DNA from 2 places in the Rothia sp. 27098_8_27 genome. Region 1 is predicted to be linked to the other one. Evidence: riboswitches for the same ligand, from Rfam matches in the RefSeq annotation. Region 1 holds a riboswitch; the other holds the start of a gene.

Region 1 (5,180 bases):
AACAGATATTCAGAGTGATTATTCTATTAATACTGTTTTTACCCTGGAATTACAGGGAAGTGCTAAATCTGTGTGATGTATATCTGTCTACTGGGCAACAGTGCCACAAGTGCTACAGTGAATATAAATACTTTCCTTGTTGAGTAAGTATGTGTTTTGGTCAGACCACACTTAAATTTAGAGTAATTTATACCCTAAGTTCAAAAAGAAAACCACTTGAACACCACAAAATCGGTGCCCAAAAACAGCACAGAAAAGCCCGCCCGCACGGTGCAGAAGAAAAACCGTACGGGCGGGCCTGTTATCTATCCCCAAAAGCTCGGCATACAGTCGGTACGCATACCGGCACGAAGCCGAACAGCCGCCACCTGCCGCAGGTTACCGCGAGCAAACCATCATCCGGTTAACCCGCAGCAGGCAGCGGAACCTAAAGCTCTCCGGGTGGGAAACCTAGAGAGAAGCGCGAATCGCCTTGGTGGCGTCCACCAGGTGACGCAGAGACTGCTTGGTCTCCTCGTAATCACGAGTCTTCAGACCACAGTCGGGGTTCACCCACAGGTCAGCAATGGTGCCGTAACCAATCGCAGCCTTCAGCAGGGACTCAATCTCATCCTGCGAAGGAACACGCGGGGAGTGGATGTCCCACACGCCCGGGCCCAGACCGGAAACGAAGCTCTCCGGAATATCAGCCAGCAGCTCCATGTGCGAACGAGCCGCCTCAATGCTGGTCACGTCAGCGTTCAGAGCGTTAATCGAGTCGATAATCTCGTTGAACTCCGAGTAGCACAGGTGGGTGTGAATCTGAGTGGAATCCTTCACACCGCTGGTAGCCAGGCGGAAGGAGTTCACCGACCAGTCCAGGTACTGCGGCTGCTCATCGCGGCGCAGGGGCAGCAGCTCACGCAGAGCCGGCTCGTCCACCTGAATGATGCGGATGCCCGCCTGCTCCAGGTCAGCAATCTCGTCGGCAAGAGCCAAAGCCACCTGGTTAGCGGTCTCGCGACGCGGCTGGTCGTCACGCACGAAGGACCACGCCAGAATCGTCACCGGGCCGGTGAGCATGCCCTTGACCGGCTTGTCGCTCAGCGACTGTGCGTGGGAGCTCCACGGAACGGTGAACGCCTCACCGCGCAGGCCCTCACCGTGACGCTTCACGTCACCGAACAGGATCGAGGGGCGGGTGCAACGCGAACCGTAGGACTGAACCCAGCCGTGGCGGGTGGTTGCGAAACCGTCGAAGTTCTCAGCGAAGTACTGAACCATGTCGTTACGCTCGGCCTCACCGTGAACCAGCACGTCCAGGCCCAGCTCCTCCTGCAGCTTGATGACGGAGGCGATCTCGTCACGCAGGAAGCCGTTCAGCTCCTCAGCGGAAATCTTGCCCGCACGAGCCTCCGCACGGTGGCGGCGAATCTCAGCGGTCTGGGGGAAGGAGCCGATGGTGGTGGTCGGCAGCTTCGGCAGGTTCAGGTCAGCCTGAGCCGCGCGGCGAACGTCAATGGTCGGGCGGTCGAAGTCCTCGGGAGTCACAGCTGCGGCGCGGGCACGGATCTCGTCGTTGTGCTTGCGCGGGTCAGCGGCGAAGCGAGCCAGCGCCTCATCAGCAGCCTTCAGCTCCGGCTCAACAGCGGCCTCACCCTCAGCCAGGCCACGAGCCAGCAGAGCAATCTCAGCGACCTTCTGATCGGCGAATGCCAGGCCGTCCACGGGAACCTCGGCGGGGTCTTCCAGAGCCAGGTCGTGCGGCACATGCTGCAGGGAGGTCGAGGAAGCCACCGACACGGCACCCTTGGATGCGCCGGGCAGTGCTTCCAGAGTCTTCAGGGCGGCACGAACATCAGCACGCCACACATTACGGCCGTTCACAACACCGGCAACCAGGTGAACACCAGCGGCAGAAACAGACTCCAGCTCAGCCTTCGAGTACACACCGTGCACCAGGTCAAGATGCAGAGCCTCAATGCCGGTACCCAGCAGTGCCGGCAGGTTCTCACGCAGAGAACCGTAGGGGCTGGTCACCAGAATCTGCGGGCGCTTCTCGCCGGCAGCCAGGGCACGGTAGGTGCGCTCAGCCAGCTGCGCAACCTTCGCGTTGTCGGCACGGTCCACGGTCAGGCCCGGCTCGTCCAGCTGAACCCACTCAACACCGCGCTCAGCCAGCTGCTCCAGCACCTGAGCGTAAGCGGCAACGAACTCATCCAGACGGTCGATGGGTGCGAAGTCCTCAGCGGAACCCTGCTCAGCCTTAGCGCCCAGCAGCAGGGTCAGCGGGCCAACAATCTGCGGGCGAACCTTCACGCCAGCCTGCTTTGCCACCTCAAGCTGCTCGTCAATAGCCTCAAGGTTCAGCTTAATCTCGGTGCCGGCACCAATCTCGGGCACCAGGTAGTGGTAGTTGGTGTCGAACCACTTAGTCATCTCCAGAGGAGGCAGGGTCTCGGTACCGCGCGCCAGTGCGAAGTAGCCGGGCAGATCCAGCAGACCGCGTGCGTCCTTAGCCTCAGCCAGACGCTCGGGAACCAGGGTGAACAGGCGAACCACATCAAGCACCTGGTCGTAGTAGGAGAAGGTTGCCGGAATCGAGTAGTTATCAGCCTTCAGGCCGGCGGCGGTCACGCGCTCGAAGTAGGTGCGCTGCACGTCAGCGGCGGTGTCCTGCAGCTCCTGCAGGGTTGCCTTGCCCTTCCAGAAAGCCTCCTGAGCCTTCTTCAGTTCGCGGAAGCGGCCCACGCGGGGGTAACCAACAATGGTTGCGGCGGGGAATGCGGTGTTCGACATAGTAATTTTTCCTTTACTGGGGATAGATGTGGGAGTTAGTTCCGGTGTTTCGCCGCCCAGCGGTGGGCGGTGAAACGGGGGTCATAACTCCCGGAATATTTGTGGGGGAGATTGTGGAAACGCATCCGACAAGGAGCGCTATGGGGGTTAGGCGTATTCCAGTTCGCTCAGCGGCTGAGAGAAACGGTTGCTGTATCGGGGTAGGTCCAGCTGATCCAGAACGTCCAGAACCGCCGCATGCTCGTTGAAGGTGAAGAAGTGCAGACCCGGTGCGCCCGCATCCATCACGGTGCGGCACTGGTTCAACGCATACTCAACACCGATGCGGTGCAGCTCAGCGCTACTGGTTGCCGTTTCTAGGGCGTAGGCGAGGTCCGCCGGGACCGCCATGCCCGCCATCTGGCAGAGGTTCCGCAGGCGCTTCAGTGAGGTCACCGGCATGATGCCCGGAATAATCGGAATATCCACGCCTGCCAGGTGCGCCGAATCGACCAGGGCACTGTAGCGCTCGTCCTCAAAAAACACCTGAGTAATCGCGAAATCCGCGCCGGCACGCTGCTTCGACAGCAGAATCTCAATATCCTGCAGCAGGGATGCGGACTCGGGGTGCTTCTGCGGGTATGCCGCCACACCAATCGACACCTTGCCAGCTGCCAGGTGGGCGAAATCTTCACGCTCCACGCGGCGAATCAGTTCCACCAGGTAGCGGGCGAAAGGAAGTTCAGAAACCTGACCTTCCTGAATATCACCGCGAAGAGCCAGGAAACCGCGCACACCCAGACCCAGAATCAGGCGGACTGCACGCTCCAGCTCGTGCACTGAATGGCCTGCGCAAATCAGGTGAGCCAGCGGGGTGAGGGAGGTTTCATGCACCAGGTGGTCGAGCAGCGCCAGGGTCTTCTGGCGGCGCTTCGCGTCACCGGCGTAGGTGACCGATACGTAGTCGGGGTTGGTGCCCTCAAGCTCGGCAATGGTGTGGAGTAGCGACTCGCAGCTTGCGTGTGAGCGGGGTGGGAACAGCTCAAAAGAAAGAGCCGGGTGAACTGTCGTCATAACCTTCCTTCGTGTTCACCCGATAGATACGCACCGGGAGGGTGCGTGAATTCTTCTGCAGGATGCGCTGTACCGGTTTGCGAGTACGACTCATCAAGGGGTGCCGAAGGGTATTCTTCTCTATCGGTTCTGGCGGGAGCACCTTGTCCGTACCCTGCACCGTGACGGTGGGGGATACTGGCGAGGTTGCTGCGACGTCGACGAGCCAGATCTCTCGGTCGCTCTTGATAGATAACGCTTTCACTTTACCCACCGCCTCCGAGGGCGTGCAAGGGATGCGGTGGTTGATGTCCTAATATTTCTGGACATGACATTGGGGCGAAATATGAACTTAATATGACTGACTATGACGAAGGGCGGCTGGGGGTGTTGCGGGTAGGGCTGTCGGCTGACCCATGGATGTCCGGAACTATCGCAGATACGTCTGCTTAATATTCTTGGACACGCACGAATATATGTGTTTTGAATTTCATTGCGGGGTAAGGTAGCTAGTGAGGCACGGGTAGTGTTTCAATGTCCGCTCATCGAGGAGTTTCAGGGCTCAAAGATGAGTTCAATATGACTTTGTGAGCGTGGTGAGAATGAAAAAGCTATTTTCTTCTATACTCTGGTCCTTCCGCCTAGCATGGAAAACCTGTCCCACAACCCTGGTGAGCGTCGCCCTATCGCTAGCCGTCATTGCCTGCATTCCCTTGAGTCAGTCCCTGCTGATTGGTAATACAGTATCAGCCTTGAGCGGTTCAAATGGTGGCGCGGCCTGGATTTATATCGTTGCTCTTGCCCTTGTTGTCGGAATTAATATCATTGCTAAACGCTGGGTCATAAGTAACATGCTCATCCTCAAATCAAAGGTGAACTATCGGGTTCACTGCATGTTAAATAACAGGTTATCTACATTTCCGTTGTCTGATATAGGTAGCACAAAATCACAGGAAGATATACGTGCTGCAAGAGAGGCAATATCGAAACAGGAATTGCAGGTTCACACCATGTCAGTTATGACACTGGTGAGTTCCTTTGCGATGGTTTTCCTCCTCTGTTTTAATATTGCAAACGTCAGCATGGTGGCAGCAATTTTTGCGGCACTGTGTTCACTACCCCTATCTATTGCAATGGTAATCCTCGCTAAACGTGATTACGCTATATACACCCTAATGTACGAGGACTATCGGGTAGAGAACTACTATCTAGACAATCTGATGGCTCAGAGTCGCGCCCAAGAACTTCACCTCATGAGAGCCTCCCGATTTTTCTCGCAACGCGTAGCGTCCTGGCGACGCCGGGCGGCCGGTAGGGAATTGAGCCTTGAAAGTGTTAGAGGAATCATCTCCATAGTTGCAGGGCTACTC
Region 2 (5,180 bases), on a different contig from region 1:
GCGGGGCTCTCTTCAGCAGTAGCCTCTTCGGAGGCGGGCTCTTTAGCCGCCTCTTCACGCTCTGCAACAATCTCGGCGAAAGCGTCCGCCGCCGCACGCTGCGCCAGCTGTTCGGTCGCCTCCACGGGGACGGCAACCACCGGCTCCTGCGGATGCACCGGAACATGACCGGTCGCTACCTCAGATACAACAGACTGCTCAGGCTCAGAGACATTCTTCTCAGAAGCCTTCTTAGAGGCAGCCGCGCGTGCCGTCTCTTCCGCCTCGCGCTCAGCTGCTTCACGCTCTGCAGCCTCACGAGCGGCGACTTCCTCAGCTTCACGCTCTGCAGCTTCACGCTCAGCCGCCTCACGTGCCGCGGCTTCCTCGGCCTCACGCTCCATACGCTCCGCACGCGCCTGCGCACGCTGCTCACGACGCTCCGCAAAACGCTCACGAGTCGAAGCAGTAAAACTCATCAGACGCTCACCCAGGTTCGGGCGCTCATCCGCAAAACGAGGCAGCTCACGGCTACTATCCGGCACCAGGGCGCGGCTCAGCAACATACCGAAAGTCACGCCGGCACCCACCGTCAACGCGGTATGCGCCGCAAAAGTCAGCGGCTCAGCACCAACCTCCGTAAAACGACCAATACCCAGAGAGCCGTACGAAATCCAGCCCAGCCACAGGGCACCAAACGACGTCATAATACCGGTCATCACGCCCAGCACCACCGCAGAAATCAGCGCAGACAGCGGGCGGAACGGAACCTTCAGAGCAACCCACTCATCCAGGTGATCCTCACCCTCACGCAAGAACCACCAGCCAGCAATCGCACCGGCAACCAGTGGCACCAGCAAACCCACCAGACCAAATGTGCCCAACGACTCGGGCACAGCGCCCAAAATCGGAAGCATCGGCAAAGTACCAGCATCGCTACTGGTCAAACCAACCGAGGTGCCCGCACCAAAGGAGAAACCGGCACCGGTCGACCACGCAATCGCGTAGATTACCAGGTTCGGCAAGAAACCCAGCTGCAGCAGAGTCACCGCAGTATCACCCACAGCGCCCGCGTGCAGCTCCTGGTAGGTGGCAACGATCTGCGACCAGCCCGCCAAAATACCGATACCCAAAAGCACCGCACCCAAACCAATCAGCGCAACAAAAGCAACCACCGCAGCACGCACCACAGCCCAGGCGTACGAACCCGCCCAACGCGAATACTGACTCATCTGCGAAATCTGCTCCGCAGTATCAACACCCACCATGCGCGAGAGCGAACGCGCCTCACGGTAGCCACCCCACATCAGACCAGCCACCACAATACCCAAAGGCACCAGGGCAGCATTCAACGCCTGAAGAGGCTGCGGATGCGGGCTCGCCCAACCGTACATCGCCGAACTAATCAGCGCATAGGTCACCGAACCGGACAGCACCGGAATCAAAAACTCACCCTCATACGAGGCGCGCGCCAGGCGACGACCCGAACGGTAACAGAGCAGCAGAGGCAGAATACTCAAACCCAGCGGCACCAGCGTCATCGTGCCGGCAGAAGCACCAAAAGCAGCCGCAAGATCCAGGGGAACACCGTGAATCAGAAGCCACAGGTGCGCCGACATGGCGGCCACGGAGGAGAACTCCATGTCGCCAAAACCCTTGGTCGCCCACACGGCAGACATCGCCGCAAACACAGCAAGCGCAGAGAACAGGGCAGTAACAATTAGCTCAACAACACCCTGAAGCCACAGAGGCATGGGCATGGAATAACGAGAGATAGGTGAGGTGCTTTTCATCGTCCTTCAATCATGCCACGAATTAACGACGAAACCCGCCTCCGATTAACACTCGAAAGCGGGTTCTCACAACTATTCACACAGGTATTCATCCAGACGCGCACGCGAGGACGCGCATCCGGCAAAGTTTTAATCCTCAGTCCACGGGTTGGAAGCCTGAACACCCCAGGCGCGGTACACCTGAGCCTTAGAAGAAATCAGCTCCAAATCATAGGCACTCGCGCTCGCCGCCATCAGACCCTCCAGGGCGGCGGTAGGCAGCGGACCGGCATCATCACGACCCACGGCATGCACACCGAGCGGCGCCTGACGACCAGCCCACTCGAGGCTCACATGCGCATCCACATTAATAACGTGGTCGCCAAAGCGCTCAAGAAGTTCGGTAATCCAACGATCAGTTTCCGGGTAGGGGTACAGGCCCTTCAACTCGCCAATACTCAGCACGGAAATGTACATGTGTCGGAACGAGCGGCGGCGCAGAAAAGCGACCACGGCGGGATCAGGATCCGCCTTACGGATCTCCGCAAGAACGTCGGAGTCCAGGAGCATACCGGAGAAATTCATACCCCTAATGCTACGCTACGCGCAGACCGGCGTACTGAATAGCGGGGATGCCCTCGGGGTTCGGCAGAAGAAGGAAGTTCAGGAACTCGTCGCGCTTAGAAGAAATGCGGGAGTAATCGTCAATGCTGACTGCGGTGTATCCGCCTCGCGCGGGGACAGCTGCGGCACGCAGGCTTTCCTGGTAGGAGCGGGAGGGGTTCAGAGAGATTGCTGCTTCGGTTGCAGAGCCGTTGTACATGTGACAACCTGCGCCGTGAGTGGCGCGATCCTTTCGCGTTGCTCTTGTCTGTACCAATTACCACCGGTTATTCCGGTGGTGAATACAAACCGCTTCGTCATCCGAGCCACCCGTGAACATGGGGTTGGCGTTCGACCATAGTCGGAGCTTATCAGTCGAAACTCTTGAAGCTGGGTTTAGCTTACAGCATTTTCTCAAGTTAAGTAAAGCGTTTTTTGAAAGAGATTTAGATTATTGGCGTTTTGGCTTGTGGAAGTGTTTTGAATGGCGGGAATTTTTGATACGGCGCGGAATATCTTATGTGAATACCGCTGTTTTTATGCATCAAAAACGCATCCTGCACACCCACCCGGCAATGACCGGCGACAAGGCGCAAGCCCGCACGATACGCGATAATGAGCTGGTGAGCGCCAACAATCCTTTCCCCGAAATTCCCGTCACCGTACCGCAGATCATTCGCCAGGCCGGGCACCGCACTTACCAGCGCGGTGTCGCCTACCAGCACAACCGCGAAGTCATCCGCTACAGCTACGACGAAGACGAACGCACCCTCACCGGGCTCGTCAACGGAAGCACCATCATCCCCTACGAAGTGACCGTCCGCTTCTTCCCCGCCGTCAGCGGCTCCGCAACCTTCACTGCCCGCTGCACCTGCCCCGTACTCACCGACTGCAAGCACGCCGTAGCGCTCATGCTCACCGCGCTCGACCGCGCCTCCGTAGCGAAAAAGGCGCTCAGCGAACACCCCGGACCCGTCGGCGTGCCCAATACTGGCTCTCATGGCGTAGCAGCGAAGAGTGCGGATGTTGCAGAGGCGAAGAAAGCCGCCGACCCGCTCGCGGCGTTGCGCGCCTCCGGTGCGCTCACCACCGCGGCGAAACTGCCCGCACCCGATGCAGCGGCTACCGAGCCCGAAAACACCCAGGGAAGCTTTGCGCTCAACGAGCTAGGCGCCTCCCCGAGCCTGCAAGCAGAGGCATCCGCCACCAAAATCTCGGCATGGCGGCGCGACCTCTCCTCCGTTCTTTCCGCACGTCAGGACCTTGCGGGCATCGATTCGATGCGCGTGAGCGGTGCCCTGGATTTCTCACTGAGTGTCTCCGGTTCCTACGCGCGCGGCCGCAATATGCCCGGCGCAACCCCCAGCATTAACCTGCTCGCCCGACCGCTCATGGCGTCCAAAACCGGGCGCTGGATCAAGGGCGGACTCAGCTGGGAAACCTTCGCATCCAGCGTGGGCGGGCCCGTCGGGCGGCACGAAATCTACCCCGAACACGAACGATTCTTCGCCGAGCTCTACTCGATTGCCCGCCCCTGGCAGAACATGTATTCCTCGCACCGCGACTGGATCTCAATCAGCGCTTCTGCCTCCACTCTACTCTGGGACGTACTCGCCCGTGCGGAGGATATTGGCCTGCCCCTGCTCGTCAACGGTCGCGAGGTGAACTACGCCGTGCTGAGCCCCGCACAGGTGCGCCTGCACGCCGCCGCCAGCGAAGAGAAACACGCAGAAGGCACCGGACTACAGCTTCAAGCCGCGCTCAGCTGGGAAGGACGCGAAGGCGAACTACTGCGCCAGCTCTGGCTACCCGCCGCGCACTGCCACCCCATCGGCACCCCGCGCACCGGCTTCTTTGCCCTGGGCGGGCTCGCCCAGCAGGAGTACGAGCAGGCGGCAAAGGCGGTGCACTGGAAGACCGCGCGCCCCGGCGCACTGGATGAAGTGGGCCGTGAATCTTTTGTTCAGAAGAGCGAGCAGGAGGCGCCGACTGAGGAAGCCGAGAATAGCGCACCGACGATTGCCCCAGTACAGGGTGAGCGGGTGCGTTACTCCCCCGCCGTACCCGAACTGCCCGAGGGCGTGGAGCTGGCACTCATCCCCCTGGTCGAGCCGCTCGATGCCGCCTCCGAATCGCTCATTAGCGCCGGAACCGTGCACATTCCCGCCGCGGAACGCGCCACGTTCCAGAAGGAGTATCTGCCCGCGCTCAGCCGTTCCATTCCCTCGCTGACCCCCGATCCTGCGCTGGCGCTGCCGCGCGTGAAGCCGCCGCATCTGGTGCTTGAAATCAGCTTTGACGAGCAGGTACGCCACGACGCGCAGCTGAGCTGGCGTTGGGAGTACCCGCTGAACCCCTTCGCGGAGGACAGCGCAGAGGAGGCGAGCGCACAGGACTCTGCGGGTGCCTCCGATGTGTACTCCCTGCCCGTTTTCGGTTACCCCGGTGAAGAGGGCGGCGAGGTGCGCGACGAACGTTTTGAGGCGCGCGTACTGCGTTCGGTGCGCGCAATTCTTGCCGCCCACCCGGCGCTTTCCGGGCTGGAGGAGCGCCGCATCGAAGGCTGGGAGACCCGCGAGTTGCTCAGTGCGATTCTGCCGAAGCTTCGCCGTGTTTCCGCTGTTCAGGTGCGTTTTAACGGCACCCCGCCACAGTTCGTGGAGGCAACCGACGCGCTGATTGAAATCACCGTGAGCGAGGGTAATTCGCGCGACTGGTTCGGGCTGGGCATTGCGGTGAAGGTCAACAATTGGACTGTACCGTTTGCACAGATTTTTGAGGCGCTCGATCGCGGGGCGGACCGTATTCTGCTCGGTAACGGCACCT

What was found. A riboswitch is a leader RNA that binds a small molecule or an ion and turns the genes downstream of it on or off. The one in region 1 is predicted to bind S-adenosylmethionine.
Region 2: another riboswitch for S-adenosylmethionine. It lies ahead of O3675_RS03640 (hypothetical protein); the one in region 1 lies ahead of O3675_RS08575 (methylenetetrahydrofolate reductase).

What each region holds. Positions count from the first base shown of each region.
Region 1 is NZ_JAPWAJ010000009.1:555-5,734, reverse strand. It holds gene metE (5-methyltetrahydropteroyltriglutamate--homocysteine S-methyltransferase) at 451-2,778, opposite strand; gene O3675_RS08575 (methylenetetrahydrofolate reductase) at 2,926-3,831, opposite strand; SAM riboswitch class I at 3,949-4,065, opposite strand; partial or broken gene O3675_RS08570 (ATP-binding cassette domain-containing protein) at 4,413-5,180, shown strand, end outside.
Region 2 is NZ_JAPWAJ010000002.1:24,859-30,038, reverse strand. It holds gene O3675_RS03650 (DUF6350 family protein) at 1-1,772, opposite strand, end outside; gene O3675_RS03645 (plasmid stabilization protein) at 1,902-2,336, opposite strand; gene O3675_RS03640 (hypothetical protein) at 2,347-2,574, opposite strand; SAM riboswitch class IV at 2,610-2,744, opposite strand; gene O3675_RS03635 (SNF2-related protein) at 2,930-5,180, shown strand, end outside.